DNA from 4 places in the Hahella sp. KA22 genome. Region 2 is predicted to be linked to each of the others. Evidence: riboswitches for the same ligand, from Rfam matches in the RefSeq annotation. Region 2 holds a riboswitch; each other region holds the start of a gene.
The links. Region 2 has a riboswitch for cobalamin ahead of EUZ85_RS01825 (ribonucleoside-diphosphate reductase subunit alpha). Riboswitches for the same ligand answer to the same signal wherever they lie in the genome.

Region 1 (5,761 bases), 1.1 Mb from region 2:
ATCAGGACGCCATCGTCGATAAGGGCGAATTTATGGTGCATATGGTGGGGTTCATCGTCCATCTTCACCAAAATGCCAGCCTCTTTGAAACGATCGATGTCGCTGCCAAGATCAAAGGACTTGTCATTGTCCGTGATGATGCGGATTTTTAGCCCCCTTTTATGGGCGTTAATAATTTCATCCGCGATTCTGTCATCGGAAATGGTAAAAACGCAGATCTGCAGACTGCTTTGAGCATTGCGTATGCGTTCTATGATGGCGCGACGACACTCCTCTCCTGGGCTGAAATAAGCTCTGGTTAAATTGCTATCCTCCTCGCCTGAGTCCAAAGCCTTGATCACCCGCTCCAGCCATTTCAGCGCCCTGAGCGCGCCATCGCCTCCATTGACGATCAATGGACGGGTCAACTCAAAGGCGCGATTACGCATAAAGCGCACTTGATCCGGCTGTAAAGTCTCAAGCATCGCCAGCAACGCCTGTTTCTCAGCATTATCGAACCTCTCATCCGTAAGGGTTTGTTGGAGGAAGAAAGTCAGTTGGTCCAGTTGCATTGTGTTTTCCACTTTGTACTAATGATAATGGGTTTTATTTATTAGAACTTTTAATGTGATACTTGTTTGTTGTTGCACATTTGAGGAAAAATAGTAAATTTTAATGCAAGTACTTTTACTTTGCTAATTTGTTAAGAGAGTCTGCCAATGAGTCAAGCTAAGGTAACTAAAAGTCACATTAACCGCAATGCGCAACAAATTCATATCATGTCTATCGATATGTTTTTGGAGATCGCAAAGAATATGCGTGAAGATATTGACTTGAGTGTTTTGAAAACAGGAGCTGGACTTGTTTCACCTACTCAAGATTTGACTCTTGTAGGAAAGATTGCAGCAGAAATTGGGCTGGCTGGGCGATTTGTTACTAGGATGGTTGAAGATAAGGCATATATTGTAATAAAAGGCTACTCTGGACTCCGAAAATCATTGACGGGTACGAGATACTTGGCGTCTAACCCTAAGGTGGTTGATATGGCTATTGGTCAGTTAGGTGTTAATAGTAATTTAATAAAAGGCGCGAGGCTTACTATCTATCTAACTGTTCCTTTGACCGTCCTTCAATTTATTTTAAGCGATGAAAAGTCGTTATCTGTGTTAATTGGCACTCTGGCTACTGACATTGTTAAAGTCGGAGTTGCTGCTACGGTTGGCTCTGCTGCCGCATATGTTGTAGGCGCTTTCACCACTGTCGCTGTAGGCCCTTTGTTGGCTGCAGTTTTTCTTGGAGTTGCGACAAGTTTTTTACTTGAGGAGCTTGATCAAAAATATGGAGTTACTTCCGCTCTTATAGAGAGCTTGAATTCTTTGCATAATAAAACTATTGGTGAAGCGGCTCGTCAAGTCACTATATTTGAAAGTAACTTTATTGAGAGAGCGCTTATGAAAGCTACGAGTAGGTATTAATGATAGCTATGAGGAAAATTGTAATATGCGTAGCTATGTTGGTTTTAAATGTTGCTGCGTTGGCATTTGCAGCTAGATTTTTAGATGTCATTTATTTTGCTCAGCAGGAGGCGGCAAGTGGAGCTAATGTAATTGAGTTTCACGGTGGTGTGCGTTATTTGTTGCTGCCTCTAATAATACCTCTGATTACGGTTGTGGCAATAATTGAGCGACTAATAAAATCGAACTTCTTTAAAAGAATCCAAGGTGGAATATTAATCGCCGGAGGATTCCTTTTGCTTTTCTCGGGGTGGTGGGTTGAGAGATCTTCGACGTATTATATAGAAAACCTGGGCTACCAAGTATGTGGCGAAACCTATTCGGGGATATGGCTCACGGTTACTTTATACGCTGACAGTGTAGAAAATTGCGCCAGTGGCAAAGTTGAGGGTAGCTAAGCTTTTGAAGCAATTTAACCAGTCAGAATTGTGGATAGTTGCTCTCAATTGAAAATTTTCGCCCTCAATCTCCAAACTGACTGCCTCTGCCTTGTATACTTCTCGATTAAAGATGAACTTGTGAAATGACATTCAGGATTTCCTATGGCGATTAAACGCGTATCTTCTTGGCTATTGGTGGTGGGGTTGAGCTTGGGTGCTTTAGCCGGTTGCTCTCCCGAGGTGGGGAGCAAGGACTGGTGTGAGGATATGGCGACCAAGCCGAAGGGTGACTGGACGGCGAATGAGGCGACGGATTACGCCAAACATTGCCTGTTCCGCTCCGACAGTTAAGCGAGCAGACTCATCTCCTAACTTATTGGGAATAGGGGGAGGCTACATTTGGATAGTTTTCAACAGGTTGCCGCGACCCTGGCGCTTGTGGTTTGGGTGAGGCGCTTTGTGCGCCTTGACTTTACAGGGGCGGCCATTTAGCTTACGCCCCCATTGCATCAGGTGTCCTGAGAACATTCGTTCAAGGGATGAAACGGGAAGTCGGTTTAAGTCCGACGCTGCCCCCGCAACGGTAAATGAGTCAAACGACAACCCCCTGTCACTGCGGATTCGCGGGAAGACGTTGTCGCCGGTTACACCACTCATGAGCCCGGAGACCGGCCTGACGCCTGCTTATCGCGTGGCATAGCGGAGGGCTTTGCCGGGATTCGTCTGACTCGACTCCTTTCCCTCTTTGCTTGTATCCGCTGCGCAACAATTGCATTCACTGGCGCTACTCTTTCGGAACATTATGAGGCTTGTACCCCTTTTGCTTTTAGTTGGCTCACAACTGACCGGCGTTCGCGCGGAAGAGTTGGCGCCTGTTGTCGTCGAAGCCAAAGCTCCATCTGCGGATGAAATTGACGCGGAGTATCAAACTGGCTTTGTTAAGGTGATCAAGCGCGAGCAATTTGACTCGAAAGTCGCCACCGTCGCAGACGTGCTGAAGAATGAAACCGGCGTGCAAGTGCGTCAGAGCGGCGGGCTGGGATCATACTCCGCTGTTTATCTTCGTGGCTCCACCAGTAAGCAGGTGAACGTTTATCTAGATGGAGTATTGTTAAACGATGCGACTGGCGGCTCGGTGGACTTGAGCCAGATATTGCTGAGCGGCATTGAGCAGATTGAAATTTATAAAGGCGCAACGCCGATTCAGCTGGGCTACTCTGGCGTCGGCGGCGCGATCAATATCAAATCTCTTCGTTTCAGCAAACCCCTCAGACAATTAAGTCTTGGGTATGGCTCATTCAACAGTCGTAAAGGGGCGCTTACATTCGCCGATAGCGTTGGCGAAACCAACTACCTGGCGTCCCTTGATTATCTCGGCAGTGATAACGACTTCGAGATGCTGAACAACAACCAGACCGAATTTAATCCCTACGATGATCGTGTGGAACGTCGTCGCAATGCGGATTTCAGTCAGTTCAATGGCATGCTGACGGCGGAACGCAGCCTGTCGGATAGCACGGATTTGCAACTGATGGCGCAACATTTCAATAAAGATCAGCATCTGCCTGACATCGCTAATCTGGAGAGCACGCGAACCAGTCTGGATACGGACTTCACTCGTCTGCAGAGCAAACTGAGCTTTGCCCGAAATACACAGGAAAATTATTCGGGGCGCATTTTCTTGTCCACACAAGAAGAGCGTTATGACGACAGTCAAAGCCGCATTGGCCTGGGCGTGCAGAAAACTCGGGCTGACACGGATGTGGTCGGCGCCGAGTTATATGGCTCCTATTCAATCGGTCTGCATCTGCTCTCCGCTACCTTGGAGGCGCGCCGGGAAACTTATCAGGAAGAGGACCTGACCGGGCGCAGGCAAAAGCAGGAGTTCGAGCGTTTTACCTACTTGCTGGGTGTGCAAGACGAGTGGGCGGATGCTGAAGATATCTGGTTGGTGCGCCTGAGCGCGCGCCAATACTTTCTTGAAGATGAGACTCCCGCTGCATCCATGAGCGGGCGCACGGAGGTGGCTTCCGATTCCGCTCAATATCATTCATTGCAGGCTGGCGTTCGTTACCGCCTGACAGATTGGCTGTCGCTCAAGTCCAATGCATCCCGGGATGTGAGGTTCCCTCAGTTAGCGGAGAAGTTCGGCGATAGAGGATTCTTCATTGGTAATAGTGAGTTGCACCCGGAAACAGCGTTGAATGGTGACATCGGATTTGAAGTGGGCGTAGATAGTTTTAGTGTATCTGCGGCCTATTTCTATCGGGATTTAAAAGATGCTATCGTCCCCTCTTATGACTCAAGGGGAGTCGGCCGCTTTGAGAATGTCGGCAAAGCAAGGGTTAGCGGAGTGGAAGTGGACGCCATGTATCGACCTGTTCCCGCCTGGACGTTTATCGCCAGAAGCACCGCCCAGGACACAGAAAACCTGTCAGACGCCCGTGACCTGCACGGTAAACAACTGGCGGGCGCCTACACCTATTCCCACTTTTTATCCGCCGCCTGGAGTATCGGGCGCATCACCACCTCCGTCGAGTATCGTCATGAATCCGGGGCTTATTACGACAGCGCTCAGGAAACGGAAGTGGAAGATCAAAACATTGTCGATGTGGTGGGGCGCTGGTCCGATGGCGAGACTACCGTTGAAGTCAGCGCAAACAATGTGACCGATGAAGTCGTTGAAGCTTTTAACGGTTACCCTTCTCCTGGGCGACACTATTTTGTGTCTTTACAGCATTTATTTTAGTTTCCTGTTTAATAACTAAGAGGACGCGGGCATGCAGCAGAGTATAGCAACAACGTTGAAATGGACGGGTTTAACCCTGGCGTTTGCGACGATGGCGGGTTGTGGCGGCGGAGACAGCGGTAATGGAGGAACGACGCCTGGTTCGGATTGGGTCGCGGTTATCGCCGGTGTGGCGAATGACTATTCATCAAGTGAAGTCTCGATTGCATCTGCTAAAGCGCCATACGATGTTGTAGAAGGGTATGCCAGCTCCAACAAGTCAGATATGTCTGTGGCGGCCTATGGAGACAGTTTTTATCGTATTGGTAGGCGTAGCCAGGATAATATCTCCAAGTATAACTATGACAGCCCAGGCGTGTCTGACTGGCAGTTCACCACCAATGATGATGGCGAGTCTCTGAGCAACCCTTATGACATAATATTTGTTAGCGATACCAAGGCGTATGTGCTGAGGTACGGCGGTTCATCCATTTGGGTAGTGGATCCATCTGTTGCGTTAAGCGATGAAGAGCACTTCAAAACGGGTGAGATAGATCTGAGCAGCTACGATGATGATGGCGTTCCAGAGATGTCCGCAGGGGTGATATACAATGGCAAACTATATGTCGTCATGCAGAACATGGACGATGAATTTGCGCCAGGAACTGCTTATCTAGCGGTAATTAATGTCGCCACTAATGAAGAAATCAATATCTCCGGCGGAGCCCAAAAAGGCTTGGCTTTAAATATCAAGAATCCTCATACCATCATAGAGCAGGGCGGCTCGCTGTTTATTGCCGGGCTTGGACGGTACGACAGCACTTTTTCAAGTCCTCCCCGACCTGCTGAGTACACGGGGGGCATAGAGATCGTAAATCCAAGCACCTATGACCACTATGTGCTCATCGACGATGGCAATGATGTCAGTCATCCGTACGGTTTGATCACGGATATGACCATCCTTTCTAATACGGTGGGCTACTTCAACGGTTATGAAGAATTCCAAAAAACGTCTCTTTATCGTTTTAACCCAAGTACGGGAGACGTTGTTGCTTCGGCGATCCCTGGCACGGCCAGTGTGGATTTACGTTCAATCGCCGCCAGTCCAACGGGCGAATTGTGGTTTGGCGTCGGTGGAGCAAATCCTGACTTGGTTATCG
Region 2 (5,761 bases):
AAGGAAGCCAGAGCCGCGGAGTACGCGACGTTGAGTCGCTCGAACTGATACGCCAACTCCTGTTCCAGCGCGCCAGTTTTCAGGGCGATCATCAGATCCAGATATTCCGATTGTGAGAGCTTTTCTTCCAGACTGGCGCTGGAACAGAGTTGTAGCGCCTCGCGTAAGGACGTTTCCGCATCCAGACCTGAGCGGTTAAGCAGGTAGGCGTTGGCGAGCCAGATATAACGCAGATGGGCGTTGGCGATGGAGGACAAACCTGGGACGCGTTGCATGAAGTCCGGCATGGGCCTCAACTGTCGAATACAACCGACCGCCTTGAACCCAATCCAAAATAGCGGAGCCAAACCGATCAAGACGAAGATCCAAACTGACTGAAACGTCTCCATGCCGGATATCAGCGCCAGCGTAAATGCTGGCAGCTCCATATTCATTTCACTGTAAAATACCTGAAATCCCGGCAATACCTTGATGAGCAGGACGCTGAAAATAAAGATGGCGATCATTAACAGGACGAAGACGTAGCCAAGCAGACTTTGCAGTCCGTCCCAAACGCCACGCCAGGATATTTCCATAGCGTGAGAGTGGGTGATATAGCGTTCCAGAAAGCCGGGTAGCGAGCCGCCTCTGGCGCGCACGATGGCGGCGAGTCGACTTATGTCGTAGAAGGGACTGTCCTGATAAGGCGTCGCTTGTAGGCTGACGTCACCCTGCAATACTTTTTTCAGTTGCTCAACCTGGGGCTGTGCGTGAGCCGGCAGGAGAGGCTCCAGTCGGGCCAGCGCCTGTTCTAGAGAAAGCCCTTGTTGAACCTGATGGTTCAAGTGCCGCAACAGTTGGCTTAGATTTGAGTTTGGTGATGAAATAAGGATCACGGTTTAACCTCTACAGATATAGGGGAGTTGCTCCGGAGGCAGCGAGCTTTTGTCGTCGCCGTAGACTTTGCGTGGACCCGAGTGGGCTGACGCGCATGTCCAACCCAGGGTGCGCAATGCGCCATCAGGATTACTGACGACGGATCGAAAGCTGATGGTTCCAGGCGTTTCTTCAGCGAGCGGAGAAAATGTAAAGTGCAAGGCTCCGCTAGCATCAAGTTCAACAGGCTGGAAATAAACCGCCTCAACCTCGCTCAAAGCATACAGTTTGTCTCGCTCCGGCCAGACGCCGGAGAAAGCGTATTTTTCCGCCATGTCTACTCTGACCCCTCCCAATAAACTAAAGGCCTCGGTTAGACGAGCTTTAATAATGGTCTGGCGTCCGGCGTCCAATGCGAAAGTCAAAGCGATGCAAATCACGGCGATACAGGTAAAAATCTCCAGCCAACGAAAGCTTTTAACAGTCTGGAAAGACGGTCTGAAAACGAGGACGTCGTGGCCAGATTGCAGCGGCGAGCCGGCGACGATTACGGAGACGCTTGCATCCGACTGAGCCGAAGCTGTTATGAACTGCTGGTTGACCCATCTTGCCCGCCAGTTCAAATAGGTCAGAAAAGGAAAGGCGGACAGAATAAACAGAGGATGCAATGCCTCCGCGAGCGTAGAGGCTGTTATCACTGCTGCAATATAGAGCGCGCTGGTCCATGGGCCAAGCGAAGGATCTGAGCGGCCCGCCAAGGAGGAGCTGCGCGCGAGATTACCAACCAGAGCAGGAATAAAAAAGTAAAAGAACAGCCCGCGCAGCGGCGGCCAGATAGGATCTCCCGATATAAGCCGATACTTGCGCCAATTCATGTAATGCCAGAACAGCTCGTACGCGCCCAGCGTTAACACATACAAAAGACAGTGCAACCACATGGGGGGCGCAAAATAAGGCGTCAGTTTTTCTTTGAAAAAGCGGCGTCGTTCAGGCAAATCCAGTCCTTAATGCGAAGAAGAAAATTATTAGCAGTTTAGCTGATTTGTATCCTGAACTGCTTTTAATTCAGGTAATTACCCGCTTATTTTTTGGGGTGACAATGAGGTTTGGCAAACTTCGGCTGCTCGACCGCCATGAAAATCGTGGATATGTGAATGTCGCCGTTAGGGATGTCAGTGTGGTTTAGCTGTATTGACGGCGACGGCTTACTGTATAGAATGGCCGCCTTTTGGGAAATCTCATGGATTTGAATCTAATCGTTGGCGTTCTGATCGAGAGTGCTTGCCTGTTCGCTGCGGCTAAGCTGCTGAAAGTCTCGCTGGCGTTTATTGAGGCATTCTTGATCGTTCTTGCGGCGGCTTTGATTGGACTCTTTGTCTATGGGCTGCCTGGTTTGCTTCTCGCGATTGGATTCTATCTGGTTGCATTAAAGCTGATTACCAAAGCGGATGCTTATTCAGAGATTTTTATTCTTACACTCATAGGATTAGGCGTCCAGGCGCTACTGAAAAAGTTCTTATTCGCCGTCATTCTGGCCTGATTTCAACCCATACGCCCACGGTTTTGCTGTATGGCGTTGCCTCTACATCTAGTATTTACTTTTAGTATTCAAAACAATATATTGTGCCTCAGCTATGGTTCACGCCTGTTCAAAGGTTGTGCTAAGAGGGAATCCGGTGAGAGTCCGGTACTGACGCGCAGCGGTGTGGGGGAACGAAAGCGACGCGGGCGGAAACGCCCACGCACTGTCCTGAAAGTGGATGGGAAGCGGTCGCCGTAGGTTCGCAAAAACGTGTAAACGCCCCCGAGTCCGAAGACCTGCCATGCTGAAGTTATTCATGCCTTCGCGACTCAGGGTAATGATAAAGCGCCGCTTTGTGCGAGGCGATTTTTGTCCTGTCTGCGCGTCGCTTTATGTCCCTAATCGTGGAGGTTCGGCCAGAACACGCGATAGAGGACAATTCCATGACCGGCAGTTTTTCGTCCCCCAGTGAGGCGCGCGCCTCCAGTTCCCCATCTGTTTCATCCGAATCACGCACTCATAACGCCCTGCTGCAGGTGATCAAACGCACCGGTCAGGCTGCGCCGTTTGACGACCGAAAAATCGCCATGGCGGTGACCAAGGCGTTTTTGGCGGTGGAAGGACAATCCGCGTCCGGTTCGCCCCGTGTGCGGGATTCCGTAGAAAAACTGGTTAAAGATATCGTGGCTCGCCTGCGCCGCCGCAGCCCGGAAGGCGGTTCGGTGCATATTGAAGAAATTCAGGATCTGGTGGAGTTAGGCCTGATGCGCGGCGGCTTCCACAAAGTGGCCCGCGCTTATGTACTGTATCGTGAAGAGCATGCCCGTCAGCGCGCGCCTGCGCCAAGCGAACAGGCAGGGGAGACGCATCCCGATATCAATGTGAAATTCACTGACGGCTCAGAAGCGCCTTTGAATATGGGACGTCTACGTACAGTGATCAGCGATGCCTGTGCGGATCTGGACGGCGTCAGCGAGGAAAAAGTGCTGCAGGGCGCACTGAAGAACCTGTACAACGGCGTTAAGCATAAAGACGTCAACGCCGCGCTGGTCATGGCGGCGCGTCCTCTGATCGAAGAAGAACCTAACTATTCCTATGTGTGCGCCCGTTTGTTATTGGACGGTTTGCGTGAAGAGTCGCTGAGCTATCTGAATATCGCTGCGTCCGCCACGGAAACTGAAATGGCGGAACTGTATCCGTCTGCGTTCCGCGCCATTATCGAACGCTGCGTGGAGCATGAATTGCTGTCGCCAAGTCTGCTGGAATTCGATCTGGAACGACTGGGCGCCGCGCTTAAGCCTGAGCGTGATCGTCAATTCACCTACTTGGGGCTACAGACCCTTTACGATCGTTACTTCATTCACTGGCGCGAGACCCGCCTGGAATTGCCGCAGGCGTTTTTCATGCGCGTCGCCATGGGGCTGTCGGTGCAGGAAGACGACCCTAACGCTCGTGCGATTGAGTTCTACAACTTGTTGTCCTCTTTTGATTACATGTGCTCCACGCCGACGCTGTTCAATGCCGGCACCAACCGTCCGCAATTGTCATCCTGCTATCTGACCACTGTGCCGGATGACCTGGAGGGTATTTACGGCGCGATCAAGGACAATGCGCTGCTGTCCAAATGGGCGGGCGGTCTGGGCAATGACTGGACGCCGGTGCGCTCTCTGGGCTCCCACATCAAAGGCACTAATGGTAAATCCCAGGGCGTGGTGCCGTTCCTGAAGGTTGTGAACGACACGGCCGTGGCAGTGAATCAGGGCGGCAAACGTAAAGGCGCCGTGTGTGCTTATCTGGAGTCCTGGCACCTGGATATCGAAGAGTTCCTGGAACTGCGCAAAAACACTGGCGATGAACGCCGCCGCACCCATGACATGAACTCCGCCAACTGGATTCCTGACCTGTTCATGAAGAGGGTGTTCGAGGACAAGGAGTGGACGCTGTTCTCACCCAGCGATGCGCCGGATCTGCACGATTTGTACGGCTCCGCTTTTGAAGCGCGCTATACCCACTACGAATCCCTCGTGGAAAGCGGCGCCATCACCCTGTTCAAGAAAGTGCCTGCGCAGAATCTGTGGCGCAAGATGCTCTCCATGTTGTTCGAAACAGGCCATCCCTGGGTGACCTTCAAAGACCCCTGTAACCTGCGTTCGCCGCAGCAACACGTTGGCGTGGTGCACTCCTCGAACCTGTGTACGGAGATCACGCTGAACACCAGTCAGGACGAAATTGCGGTGTGTAACCTGGGCTCGGTCAACCTGGTCAACCACATTCGCAATGGCGAAATCGATCATGATCGTCTGCGCAACACCGTGTATACCGCAGTGCGCATGCTGGATAACGTCATTGACATCAACTATTACGCGGTTCCCCAGGCGCGTAACGCCAACCTGCGTCACCGTCCTGTGGGCATGGGCCTGATGGGCTTCCAGGATGCGCTGTACAAGCTTGGCCTGCCGTATAGCAGCGTCGAAGCAGTGCGCTTCGCCGATCAGTCCATGGAGCTGATCAGCTATTTTGCGATCACTGCTTCTTCTAATCTGGCGAAAGAGCGCGGACGCTATGAAACCTACGAAGGTTCCCTGTGGGATCAGGGCGTTCTGCCTATCGATTCTCTGGATCGTCTGGAGCAGGAGCGCGGCGCGGAATACTGCACGCTGGATCGTGGTCACAGTCTGGACTGGACGCCAGTGCGCGAGCTGGTGAAAAAGCAGGGCATGCGTAACTCCAATGTCATGGCGATCGCGCCTACGGCGACGATTTCCAACATTGTCGGCGTATCCCAGTCCATTGAACCGACGTATCAGAACCTGTTCGTCAAATCCAACCTGTCCGGCGAGTTCACCGTGATCAACCCCTGGCTGGTGCAGGAGTTGAAGGCGCGGGATCTATGGGATTCCGTTATGGTCAACGATCTCAAGTACTTTGATGGCTCCGTTGCGCAGATCGATCGCATTCCAGAAGACGTGAAGCAGTTGTTCCTGACCGCGTTTGAGATCGATCCTCGCTGGTTGGTGGAAGCGGCCTCCCGTCGCCAGAAATGGATTGATCAGGGGCAGAGCCTTAACCTGTACATGGCGGAGCCTTCCGGTAAAAAACTGGACAACCTGTACAAACTGGCCTGGTCCCGCGGCCTGAAAACGACTTATTACCTGCGCTCTCTCGGCGCCACGCAAATGGAGAAAATTTCTTCCGGCGCGTCCCAGAGCGACAACGCCAAACCTGATGTTGACGACACTGAGAATCAGGAACCGCAACCGAAGTTCTGTTCGATTCTCGATCCGGACTGCGAAGCCTGTCAGTAAGCGACGATAACAACCAGGAGCTATGACCATGAATACCGAACTGATGAAGCAGACTGCGACCTTGTCGGACTGGGACGAT
Region 3 (5,761 bases), 410 kb from region 2:
CGTTACCCGCCGCGCCTACTTCAACGAATTTGATCAGCTGCGTGCCCCAATATTCCAGAACGCAGTGTTCCCAGCGGCGGAAAGTCGCGCGCACGGTCTGTACATATTCCCTGTCCAGCCCCTCGGGCACAAACACCTTCACCACGCCGTTCGGCCAGGGGCCGCCGACATTGGTTTCTCTTTCAGAGAATTTACCGTCCCAACTCATGCGGTAAACCATCGCGGTACCGCCGTTTCTTATACATCCCAATCCCATGATCCCACTCCTTTCTAGTTATGGATCGTCAGAGCTTAGCTCGTCTCAATAATGTTGCTGAGACGACGCCAATCCAATTTCAGTGCGATCCGGGGAGCGACGTTGGAGACGCCTTCCAGTCATGAGAGATTGTTATTTATTGTAATTCCGTCAGCCCGCGCCGCCCCACTGGTTGAACCAGACCAGCTCCTGTAAATCCTTGCGCTGGCTCCAGTTTTCCTGTTGCAGCATCGGCGCGTCATAAAATTTATCCACATGCCCCAGACACAGAATGGCGATCGGCTCGCTGCCCTCCGGACATTGCAGTAACGAGGCTAATTCAACGGGATCGAACAGCGACACCCAACCCATGCCAACCCCTTCACAGCGGGCCGCCAGCCAGAGGTTCTGGATCGCGCAGCTGGCGGACGCCAGATCCATATCCGGCATGGTGCGACGACCGAAAATATATTTTTCGCGGCGATCCGTGAGCATCACCACCAGCAATACCGGACACTCACGCACCCCCTCCACTTTCAGGCGCATAAACTCCTGGCCGCGTTCGCCTAGCGCCTCCGCCGTCAGCAGACGCTCTTTCTCCACCGTGGCGGCGATATCCCGGCGCAGACTGGGCTCGGTGATGCGAATAAAACGCCAGGGCTGCATGAAGCCCACGCTGGGCGCGTGATGGGCGGCTTGCAGAATACGCTGCAAAGTCGCTTCGTCCACCGGGTCCGGCAGGAAATGACGCATATCGCGTCGTTCGTAAATCGCGCGATACACCGCCTGTTTTTCTTCGGGTGAATAGCCGCTGTCCGTCATGAGTCGCCTTATCTGTCAGCGAGGGCGGCGGTCAGTCTCCCTGCGAGACCGGCGTCCTCCAAATCAAAAAGTCCAAACCGTAAATACGCCAGCTCCGCATTCACCCGCCAAAGGCGAATCAACACGCCCCGCTGCGCGCAACGTTCGAAAATCCGCTCAGCCTGCACTGTCGGCGTCAACACGGACACAAACAGCGGCGTGCGCCGGCAATCCTGCGCCCTCTTGAATACCGACTGCGCCAGAATAAGCGCCTGCAGGTCGCGGCTCACCAAGGAGAGCTTTTCTCGCATAGCGGTAATCCAAGCCTCATCGCGCAACGCCCGAGTCGCCACATATTGCGCGGCGCTGTTCACCGCCCAGGGACCAAGCCGGCGCTGCAATGCCGCCAGCCAGTGAGGCGCCGCCGCCACAAATCCCAATCGCACTCCCGGCCAACCGAAAAATTTGCCGAATGAGCGCAACACCACAATGTTTTCCGGCAGGGTCTCGCCCAGCAGGCTGGAATCTGTCTCCGCATCGGCGAAGGCTTCGTCCACCACCATCAATGCGCCCGTGGACTGCAGTCGCTGCGCCAACTCACGTAGCGCCGCCAATGGCGTCCTACGGGCGGCGGGGTTATTCGGATTAATCGCCACCAGGGCGCGCAAGTTTTCTGTCTGCGCCAGACGCGCCGCCGCTCCCGCCAGATCTCCTGCAGGGTAATGAATAATTTTGAAGCCTTGACGACGCCAGTGATGCTCATGTTCGCGATAGCCGACGTCCGGCAGCGCCGCCACACCTGGGGCGCAGCAGGCGGGCAGATGTTGAATCGCCCATTGCGTGCCGGGAATCGCCAGCAGGGAATCCGTCCCGTAATAAACGCTGGCGGCCTGTTGCAACGCCGGGTCGGCATAAGGCAGACGTCGAAACACCTCTGCCGGAATGCTGGTCAGCGGGTATGGAAAAGGGCTGACGCCGGTGGATAAATCCAGCCAGTCAGCGGCGGCAACGCCATACAGGCGGCTGTATTTATCCAGATCGCCGCCATGGACGGGAGCCGGCTCATCATCCTGAAGGTCCACGTGTCCGGCCCCGTTATCAAAGTCGCTCCCGTTCATTCAACCCGCTCCCCACAGCCATAGCACGCCCACTCCCAAAGCCACTGTCGCCGTCCACAACGCCAGAGAGCGATTGATCAGTCCACAGGCGCGCTCAATGGATTGCGCCGTGGCGGCGTCGCCGCAGCCCAGTGAAGGCCGATGCTGCAGACTGCCGTGATAGGTCGCCGCGCCGCCGAGCCGCACCCGCAGCGCGCCCGCGCCCGCCGCCATGACCGGCCCTGCATTGGGACTTTTCCATTGCGCGCCCTGAGCGCGCCAGCATCGCAGGGCGCTGTCCATGGCCCCGCAGCAGGCGTAACTGAAGGCGGTCAGACGGGCGGGAATCCAGTTGAGCACATCGTCAAGTCGCGCCGCCGCCCAGCCAAAACTTAAATAACGCGGGCTCTTATAGCCCCACATTGCATCCAGGGTATTGCTGAGGCGATACAACACCACGCCGGGAACGCCGGCGAGCAGAAACCAGAAGATGGCGGCGAAGATGGCGTCGTTGCCGTTTTCAAGAGCGGATTCCGTGGCGGCGGAGGCGATCTCCTCCTCCCCCAGTTCGGCGGTGTCGCGACTGACGATCATGGATAGACTGCGCCGCGCCGCCTCCGCGTCATGCCTGCGTAATGGCGCGGCGACCTGACGCACATGCTCCAGCAGACTGCGCCAACCGATGGCGAGATAAAGCACGAAGGCGGAAAAGATAATGTGTCCCCAGGTGGAAGACTCACTCCACGCGTTCGCCAGCCAGGCGAGCGCCGCCCAGGGCAGAATCGCGGCAGTCACCGCCGCCGCGCCAAGCGCGCGGGTTGCTGAGGAAGAGAAGTCGGCGATGCGAATCGCTCCCTCCACCCAACCGGCGTAACGCCCGAAACCAACCAAAGGATGCAGCCGGCGCGGTTCTCCCAACAGGGCGTCGAAAGTCAGGGCGAGGACAAGAATCAGCAATGTATCCATTGGTCAGTATGCGCCAGGCTCATGATGAGGCGGCCTATTCTCACCATGGTCCGCGCTCAATGCAACCCGCTAACTTGTTGACTTCCCCTGGGTTCAGCCAATAGCATATCCCGCTGACCAAGGTGCTCGACCACGAGATAATCGGGAAATCTGGTGCGCAATATGCTAATCCAGTGCTGCCCCCGCAACGGTAATCGAAAGTAATTTGCCAACGCCACTGTGTCGTCAGTTTTGACATGGGAAGGCGCAAATGTTGTGTCGAAAATGCTTCGACCTTTCGTAAGCCCGGAGACCGGCCTTGCTTTATCCACTGCAGTTCGTACGGGTAGGTGCGCAGATCATGCAAACTAAAAATCTCTCTCTTCCATTGCTGGCTTCCAATAACGCAGCGCTACAACTTATCGGCGCCATGTGCTTCGGCGGACTGATTCTGTTCGCAGTGGGCTTTCTGTCCATGGATGCGGCTCACAACGCCGCTCACGACACCCGGCACGCGTTTGCTTTCCCCTGTCACTAACAGTTACTGAATTCTGAGGCCCTGCCAGGGCCAGACGTTCGCCTGTCTAACTTGACGCCGCACCTCTTGTGCGGCGCTTGCGCGCATAGCGACGTCACACCGCATTGCATGAGGAAGAGACATGTTGATTCAGCGTATTATCCTGGCGTCGCTGCTGGTTGGCCTGTTGGCTGGCGGGCTGTTGAGCGCCGTACAACACTCCCAGGTCACCAGCATTATTCTGGAGGCGGAAACCTACGAAGGCGATGAAGCGCCAGAGCCCGTTGCCGTGGCGGAGCACCAGCACGCGGCGACGGGCGCCCATCACTCCCATGAGCACGATCACGGCGCGGCGGAATCTGGCGGCCATCACCATGGCGAAGACGCCTGGGCGCCAGAGGACGGTCTGGAGCGCACCCTGTACACCCTGCTTGCCAACGTGCTCGCCGGAATCGGCTTCAGTGCGCTCATGCTGGCCTGTATGACCGCCGCCAGACTCAGCGGCAAAGGCGGCGCAGGCTGGGGCGCGGGATTATTATGGGGACTGGCGGGCTATGGCGTTTTCTTTGTCGCTCCCGCCCTGGGACTGCCGCCGGAGATTCCCGGCATGCAGGCCGCCGCACTGGAAAATCGCCAGTTGTGGTGGATCGCCACCGCCCTGGTTACTGCGATCGGTTTCGCCTTGCTGGCGTTCGCACCGGCATGGAAAAAGCTGGGCGGACTGCCTCTGCTGATTATTCCGCATTTGGTCGGCGCGCCGCACGCCAATGCGCCGGAGTTCGCCGCCGCCAACCCACAGGCTCTGCAGGCGCTACAGATGCTGCATCATCAATTCATCACCGCCGCCACCCTGACCAACGCGCTGTTCTGGGTGATCGTCGGACTGGCCTGCGCCTGGTTCCTGCGCCGTTGGAGCAGCCAGGACGTCGCGCGGCAGGCGCGCTGAGTCAATGGACGTCGCCGCCCCGCCAGCTCTCGCCGCCTACCCATTCGCCGCGGTTGTCGGCCAGCAACCGCTAAAAACTGCGTTATTGCTCGCCGCCATCAATCCTCATCTGGGGGGCGTATTGATCAGCGGTCCGCGCGGCTCCGCCAAGTCGACGCTGGCGCGGGGACTGGCGGATTTATTGCCGGAGGCGGCGGACAAGTTCGTCACCCTGCCCCTGGGCGCGTCTGAAGAACGCCTGATCGGCAGCATTGACCTGCAACAGGCCATGGGCGAGCGACGCGTGCAGTTTAATCCCGGCCTGTTGGCCAAAGCTCACGGCGGCGTGCTTTATATCGATGAAGTCAATCTGCTGCCCGACCCCTTGGTGGACGCCCTGCTTGATACGGCGGCCTCGGGCGTGAACTTTGTCGAACGGGACGGCCTCAGTCACAGCCATCCGGCGCAGTTTATTCTGATCGGCACCATGAACCCGGATGAAGGCGAACTGCGACCGCAGTTACAGGACCGTTTCGGTCTCGCCGTCACTCTGGATGAAACCTACGACGTTGAACAGCGCATGGCTATCGTGGAGCGACGTCTGGCCTTCGAACAGGACCGCGAGGCCTATCTGGCGCAATGGCGCGACGCTCAGCAAGATCTGCAAACCCGCATCGCCGCCGCCCGCGGGCGCCTGTCACAGGTTCTCTGCCCTTCAGATATACAACGGGATATCGCCAGCCAATGCCTCGCCGCTGGCGTAGAAGGCGTGCGCGCGGATATTTGCTGGCGCCGCGCCGCCATCGCCCATGCCGCCTGGAGCGGACGCGACGAGGTCAGCGTGGAAGACGTGGCGGCGACCCGGTCGTTCGCGCTTAGCCATCGCGCCAATCACCAGGATACGCCGCCGTCTTCTGGCGGTTCGCCCCCCTCACAAGGCGGCGGGAATACAGGCGGCTCTGGGGGATCGTCGTCTTCGTCCTCTGGAACCTCCGGTGACTGGGGGGGCATGCCGCCGCAACTGATGGCGGCGGACAAGCCGGTGACGCCACAACTGCCCGAGATCCCAACGCCAGGTTCTCCGTCCTCTCGTCGCGACACACAGCGCAGCGGCGCGGAACAACGACAAGGCGCCGCCCCGGGTCGCGCGCAACTCAACCGGCAGGCGCCGTCCTCACGTCCGGACTGGTTCGCCACGCTCGTCCATCCCGACAACCGGGGCGACGGGTTGCGCGAAATAC
Region 4 (5,761 bases), 380 kb from region 2:
AGCTCGTCTCAATAATGTTGCTGAGACGACGCCAATCCAATTTCAGTGCGATCCGGGGAGCGACGTTGGAGACGCCTTCCAGTCATGAGAGATTGTTATTTATTGTAATTCCGTCAGCCCGCGCCGCCCCACTGGTTGAACCAGACCAGCTCCTGTAAATCCTTGCGCTGGCTCCAGTTTTCCTGTTGCAGCATCGGCGCGTCATAAAATTTATCCACATGCCCCAGACACAGAATGGCGATCGGCTCGCTGCCCTCCGGACATTGCAGTAACGAGGCTAATTCAACGGGATCGAACAGCGACACCCAACCCATGCCAACCCCTTCACAGCGGGCCGCCAGCCAGAGGTTCTGGATCGCGCAGCTGGCGGACGCCAGATCCATATCCGGCATGGTGCGACGACCGAAAATATATTTTTCGCGGCGATCCGTGAGCATCACCACCAGCAATACCGGACACTCACGCACCCCCTCCACTTTCAGGCGCATAAACTCCTGGCCGCGTTCGCCTAGCGCCTCCGCCGTCAGCAGACGCTCTTTCTCCACCGTGGCGGCGATATCCCGGCGCAGACTGGGCTCGGTGATGCGAATAAAACGCCAGGGCTGCATGAAGCCCACGCTGGGCGCGTGATGGGCGGCTTGCAGAATACGCTGCAAAGTCGCTTCGTCCACCGGGTCCGGCAGGAAATGACGCATATCGCGTCGTTCGTAAATCGCGCGATACACCGCCTGTTTTTCTTCGGGTGAATAGCCGCTGTCCGTCATGAGTCGCCTTATCTGTCAGCGAGGGCGGCGGTCAGTCTCCCTGCGAGACCGGCGTCCTCCAAATCAAAAAGTCCAAACCGTAAATACGCCAGCTCCGCATTCACCCGCCAAAGGCGAATCAACACGCCCCGCTGCGCGCAACGTTCGAAAATCCGCTCAGCCTGCACTGTCGGCGTCAACACGGACACAAACAGCGGCGTGCGCCGGCAATCCTGCGCCCTCTTGAATACCGACTGCGCCAGAATAAGCGCCTGCAGGTCGCGGCTCACCAAGGAGAGCTTTTCTCGCATAGCGGTAATCCAAGCCTCATCGCGCAACGCCCGAGTCGCCACATATTGCGCGGCGCTGTTCACCGCCCAGGGACCAAGCCGGCGCTGCAATGCCGCCAGCCAGTGAGGCGCCGCCGCCACAAATCCCAATCGCACTCCCGGCCAACCGAAAAATTTGCCGAATGAGCGCAACACCACAATGTTTTCCGGCAGGGTCTCGCCCAGCAGGCTGGAATCTGTCTCCGCATCGGCGAAGGCTTCGTCCACCACCATCAATGCGCCCGTGGACTGCAGTCGCTGCGCCAACTCACGTAGCGCCGCCAATGGCGTCCTACGGGCGGCGGGGTTATTCGGATTAATCGCCACCAGGGCGCGCAAGTTTTCTGTCTGCGCCAGACGCGCCGCCGCTCCCGCCAGATCTCCTGCAGGGTAATGAATAATTTTGAAGCCTTGACGACGCCAGTGATGCTCATGTTCGCGATAGCCGACGTCCGGCAGCGCCGCCACACCTGGGGCGCAGCAGGCGGGCAGATGTTGAATCGCCCATTGCGTGCCGGGAATCGCCAGCAGGGAATCCGTCCCGTAATAAACGCTGGCGGCCTGTTGCAACGCCGGGTCGGCATAAGGCAGACGTCGAAACACCTCTGCCGGAATGCTGGTCAGCGGGTATGGAAAAGGGCTGACGCCGGTGGATAAATCCAGCCAGTCAGCGGCGGCAACGCCATACAGGCGGCTGTATTTATCCAGATCGCCGCCATGGACGGGAGCCGGCTCATCATCCTGAAGGTCCACGTGTCCGGCCCCGTTATCAAAGTCGCTCCCGTTCATTCAACCCGCTCCCCACAGCCATAGCACGCCCACTCCCAAAGCCACTGTCGCCGTCCACAACGCCAGAGAGCGATTGATCAGTCCACAGGCGCGCTCAATGGATTGCGCCGTGGCGGCGTCGCCGCAGCCCAGTGAAGGCCGATGCTGCAGACTGCCGTGATAGGTCGCCGCGCCGCCGAGCCGCACCCGCAGCGCGCCCGCGCCCGCCGCCATGACCGGCCCTGCATTGGGACTTTTCCATTGCGCGCCCTGAGCGCGCCAGCATCGCAGGGCGCTGTCCATGGCCCCGCAGCAGGCGTAACTGAAGGCGGTCAGACGGGCGGGAATCCAGTTGAGCACATCGTCAAGTCGCGCCGCCGCCCAGCCAAAACTTAAATAACGCGGGCTCTTATAGCCCCACATTGCATCCAGGGTATTGCTGAGGCGATACAACACCACGCCGGGAACGCCGGCGAGCAGAAACCAGAAGATGGCGGCGAAGATGGCGTCGTTGCCGTTTTCAAGAGCGGATTCCGTGGCGGCGGAGGCGATCTCCTCCTCCCCCAGTTCGGCGGTGTCGCGACTGACGATCATGGATAGACTGCGCCGCGCCGCCTCCGCGTCATGCCTGCGTAATGGCGCGGCGACCTGACGCACATGCTCCAGCAGACTGCGCCAACCGATGGCGAGATAAAGCACGAAGGCGGAAAAGATAATGTGTCCCCAGGTGGAAGACTCACTCCACGCGTTCGCCAGCCAGGCGAGCGCCGCCCAGGGCAGAATCGCGGCAGTCACCGCCGCCGCGCCAAGCGCGCGGGTTGCTGAGGAAGAGAAGTCGGCGATGCGAATCGCTCCCTCCACCCAACCGGCGTAACGCCCGAAACCAACCAAAGGATGCAGCCGGCGCGGTTCTCCCAACAGGGCGTCGAAAGTCAGGGCGAGGACAAGAATCAGCAATGTATCCATTGGTCAGTATGCGCCAGGCTCATGATGAGGCGGCCTATTCTCACCATGGTCCGCGCTCAATGCAACCCGCTAACTTGTTGACTTCCCCTGGGTTCAGCCAATAGCATATCCCGCTGACCAAGGTGCTCGACCACGAGATAATCGGGAAATCTGGTGCGCAATATGCTAATCCAGTGCTGCCCCCGCAACGGTAATCGAAAGTAATTTGCCAACGCCACTGTGTCGTCAGTTTTGACATGGGAAGGCGCAAATGTTGTGTCGAAAATGCTTCGACCTTTCGTAAGCCCGGAGACCGGCCTTGCTTTATCCACTGCAGTTCGTACGGGTAGGTGCGCAGATCATGCAAACTAAAAATCTCTCTCTTCCATTGCTGGCTTCCAATAACGCAGCGCTACAACTTATCGGCGCCATGTGCTTCGGCGGACTGATTCTGTTCGCAGTGGGCTTTCTGTCCATGGATGCGGCTCACAACGCCGCTCACGACACCCGGCACGCGTTTGCTTTCCCCTGTCACTAACAGTTACTGAATTCTGAGGCCCTGCCAGGGCCAGACGTTCGCCTGTCTAACTTGACGCCGCACCTCTTGTGCGGCGCTTGCGCGCATAGCGACGTCACACCGCATTGCATGAGGAAGAGACATGTTGATTCAGCGTATTATCCTGGCGTCGCTGCTGGTTGGCCTGTTGGCTGGCGGGCTGTTGAGCGCCGTACAACACTCCCAGGTCACCAGCATTATTCTGGAGGCGGAAACCTACGAAGGCGATGAAGCGCCAGAGCCCGTTGCCGTGGCGGAGCACCAGCACGCGGCGACGGGCGCCCATCACTCCCATGAGCACGATCACGGCGCGGCGGAATCTGGCGGCCATCACCATGGCGAAGACGCCTGGGCGCCAGAGGACGGTCTGGAGCGCACCCTGTACACCCTGCTTGCCAACGTGCTCGCCGGAATCGGCTTCAGTGCGCTCATGCTGGCCTGTATGACCGCCGCCAGACTCAGCGGCAAAGGCGGCGCAGGCTGGGGCGCGGGATTATTATGGGGACTGGCGGGCTATGGCGTTTTCTTTGTCGCTCCCGCCCTGGGACTGCCGCCGGAGATTCCCGGCATGCAGGCCGCCGCACTGGAAAATCGCCAGTTGTGGTGGATCGCCACCGCCCTGGTTACTGCGATCGGTTTCGCCTTGCTGGCGTTCGCACCGGCATGGAAAAAGCTGGGCGGACTGCCTCTGCTGATTATTCCGCATTTGGTCGGCGCGCCGCACGCCAATGCGCCGGAGTTCGCCGCCGCCAACCCACAGGCTCTGCAGGCGCTACAGATGCTGCATCATCAATTCATCACCGCCGCCACCCTGACCAACGCGCTGTTCTGGGTGATCGTCGGACTGGCCTGCGCCTGGTTCCTGCGCCGTTGGAGCAGCCAGGACGTCGCGCGGCAGGCGCGCTGAGTCAATGGACGTCGCCGCCCCGCCAGCTCTCGCCGCCTACCCATTCGCCGCGGTTGTCGGCCAGCAACCGCTAAAAACTGCGTTATTGCTCGCCGCCATCAATCCTCATCTGGGGGGCGTATTGATCAGCGGTCCGCGCGGCTCCGCCAAGTCGACGCTGGCGCGGGGACTGGCGGATTTATTGCCGGAGGCGGCGGACAAGTTCGTCACCCTGCCCCTGGGCGCGTCTGAAGAACGCCTGATCGGCAGCATTGACCTGCAACAGGCCATGGGCGAGCGACGCGTGCAGTTTAATCCCGGCCTGTTGGCCAAAGCTCACGGCGGCGTGCTTTATATCGATGAAGTCAATCTGCTGCCCGACCCCTTGGTGGACGCCCTGCTTGATACGGCGGCCTCGGGCGTGAACTTTGTCGAACGGGACGGCCTCAGTCACAGCCATCCGGCGCAGTTTATTCTGATCGGCACCATGAACCCGGATGAAGGCGAACTGCGACCGCAGTTACAGGACCGTTTCGGTCTCGCCGTCACTCTGGATGAAACCTACGACGTTGAACAGCGCATGGCTATCGTGGAGCGACGTCTGGCCTTCGAACAGGACCGCGAGGCCTATCTGGCGCAATGGCGCGACGCTCAGCAAGATCTGCAAACCCGCATCGCCGCCGCCCGCGGGCGCCTGTCACAGGTTCTCTGCCCTTCAGATATACAACGGGATATCGCCAGCCAATGCCTCGCCGCTGGCGTAGAAGGCGTGCGCGCGGATATTTGCTGGCGCCGCGCCGCCATCGCCCATGCCGCCTGGAGCGGACGCGACGAGGTCAGCGTGGAAGACGTGGCGGCGACCCGGTCGTTCGCGCTTAGCCATCGCGCCAATCACCAGGATACGCCGCCGTCTTCTGGCGGTTCGCCCCCCTCACAAGGCGGCGGGAATACAGGCGGCTCTGGGGGATCGTCGTCTTCGTCCTCTGGAACCTCCGGTGACTGGGGGGGCATGCCGCCGCAACTGATGGCGGCGGACAAGCCGGTGACGCCACAACTGCCCGAGATCCCAACGCCAGGTTCTCCGTCCTCTCGTCGCGACACACAGCGCAGCGGCGCGGAACAACGACAAGGCGCCGCCCCGGGTCGCGCGCAACTCAACCGGCAGGCGCCGTCCTCACGTCCGGACTGGTTCGCCACGCTCGTCCATCCCGACAACCGGGGCGACGGGTTGCGCGAAATACGTTATCAGCCCCGTCGCCAGGGTCGCGACACACTGAACTGCGTCTTGCTGGACACCTCCGCCTCCACTCTGAGCCAACGCGCGCTGGCGCAGGCGAAAGGGGTGATTCTGGGACTGGCGCGGCAAGCCTACCTGGCGCGGGAGAAACTGGCCGTACTGGCGTTTGGCGCGCAGCGCACGGAGTGGATCATCCCCTGCCGACGCGCCCCCAAAGATATCACCGCCCTGCTCAATGAACTTCCCGCTGGCGGCGGTACGCCGCTGCGACAGGCGCTGCTGCATGCGCGTCAGCTA

Region 1: linked by a shared signal. The riboswitch ahead of EUZ85_RS06540 (TonB-dependent siderophore receptor) and the one ahead of EUZ85_RS01825 (ribonucleoside-diphosphate reductase subunit alpha) in region 2 are both predicted to bind cobalamin.
Region 3: linked by a shared signal. The riboswitch ahead of EUZ85_RS30950 (CbtB domain-containing protein) and the one ahead of EUZ85_RS01825 (ribonucleoside-diphosphate reductase subunit alpha) in region 2 are both predicted to bind cobalamin.
Region 4: linked by a shared signal. The riboswitch ahead of EUZ85_RS00070 (CbtB domain-containing protein) and the one ahead of EUZ85_RS01825 (ribonucleoside-diphosphate reductase subunit alpha) in region 2 are both predicted to bind cobalamin.

Annotation. Positions count from the first base shown of each region.
Region 1 covers NZ_CP035490.1:1,455,468-1,461,228, forward strand. The annotation lists gene EUZ85_RS06520 (phospholipase D-like domain-containing protein) at 1-551, opposite strand, end outside; gene EUZ85_RS06525 (hypothetical protein) at 699-1,454, shown strand; gene EUZ85_RS06530 (hypothetical protein) at 1,490-1,891, shown strand; gene EUZ85_RS06535 (DUF3012 domain-containing protein) at 2,036-2,224, shown strand; cobalamin riboswitch at 2,368-2,565, shown strand; gene EUZ85_RS06540 (TonB-dependent siderophore receptor) at 2,676-4,622, shown strand; gene EUZ85_RS06545 (hypothetical protein) at 4,654-5,761, shown strand, end outside.
Region 2 covers NZ_CP035490.1:396,536-402,296, reverse strand. The annotation lists gene EUZ85_RS01840 (type II secretion system F family protein) at 1-875, opposite strand, end outside; gene EUZ85_RS01835 (pilin) at 879-1,850, opposite strand; gene EUZ85_RS01830 (hypothetical protein) at 2,096-2,395, shown strand; cobalamin riboswitch at 2,474-2,696, shown strand; gene EUZ85_RS01825 (ribonucleoside-diphosphate reductase subunit alpha) at 2,821-5,682, shown strand; gene EUZ85_RS01820 (ribonucleotide-diphosphate reductase subunit beta) at 5,711-5,761, shown strand, end outside.
Region 3 covers NZ_CP035490.1:6,948,777-6,954,537, forward strand. The annotation lists gene EUZ85_RS30930 (M12 family metallopeptidase) at 1-256, opposite strand, end outside; gene bluB (5,6-dimethylbenzimidazole synthase) at 407-1,057, opposite strand; gene cobD (threonine-phosphate decarboxylase CobD) at 1,066-2,154, opposite strand; gene cbiB (adenosylcobinamide-phosphate synthase CbiB) at 2,155-3,099, opposite strand; cobalamin riboswitch at 3,203-3,415, shown strand; gene EUZ85_RS30950 (CbtB domain-containing protein) at 3,440-3,616, shown strand; gene EUZ85_RS30955 (CbtA family protein) at 3,738-4,541, shown strand; gene EUZ85_RS30960 (ATP-binding protein) at 4,546-5,761, shown strand, end outside.
Region 4 covers NZ_CP035490.1:11,732-17,492, forward strand. The annotation lists gene bluB (5,6-dimethylbenzimidazole synthase) at 114-764, opposite strand; gene cobD (threonine-phosphate decarboxylase CobD) at 773-1,861, opposite strand; gene cbiB (adenosylcobinamide-phosphate synthase CbiB) at 1,862-2,806, opposite strand; cobalamin riboswitch at 2,910-3,122, shown strand; gene EUZ85_RS00070 (CbtB domain-containing protein) at 3,147-3,323, shown strand; gene EUZ85_RS00075 (CbtA family protein) at 3,445-4,248, shown strand; gene EUZ85_RS00080 (ATP-binding protein) at 4,253-5,761, shown strand, end outside.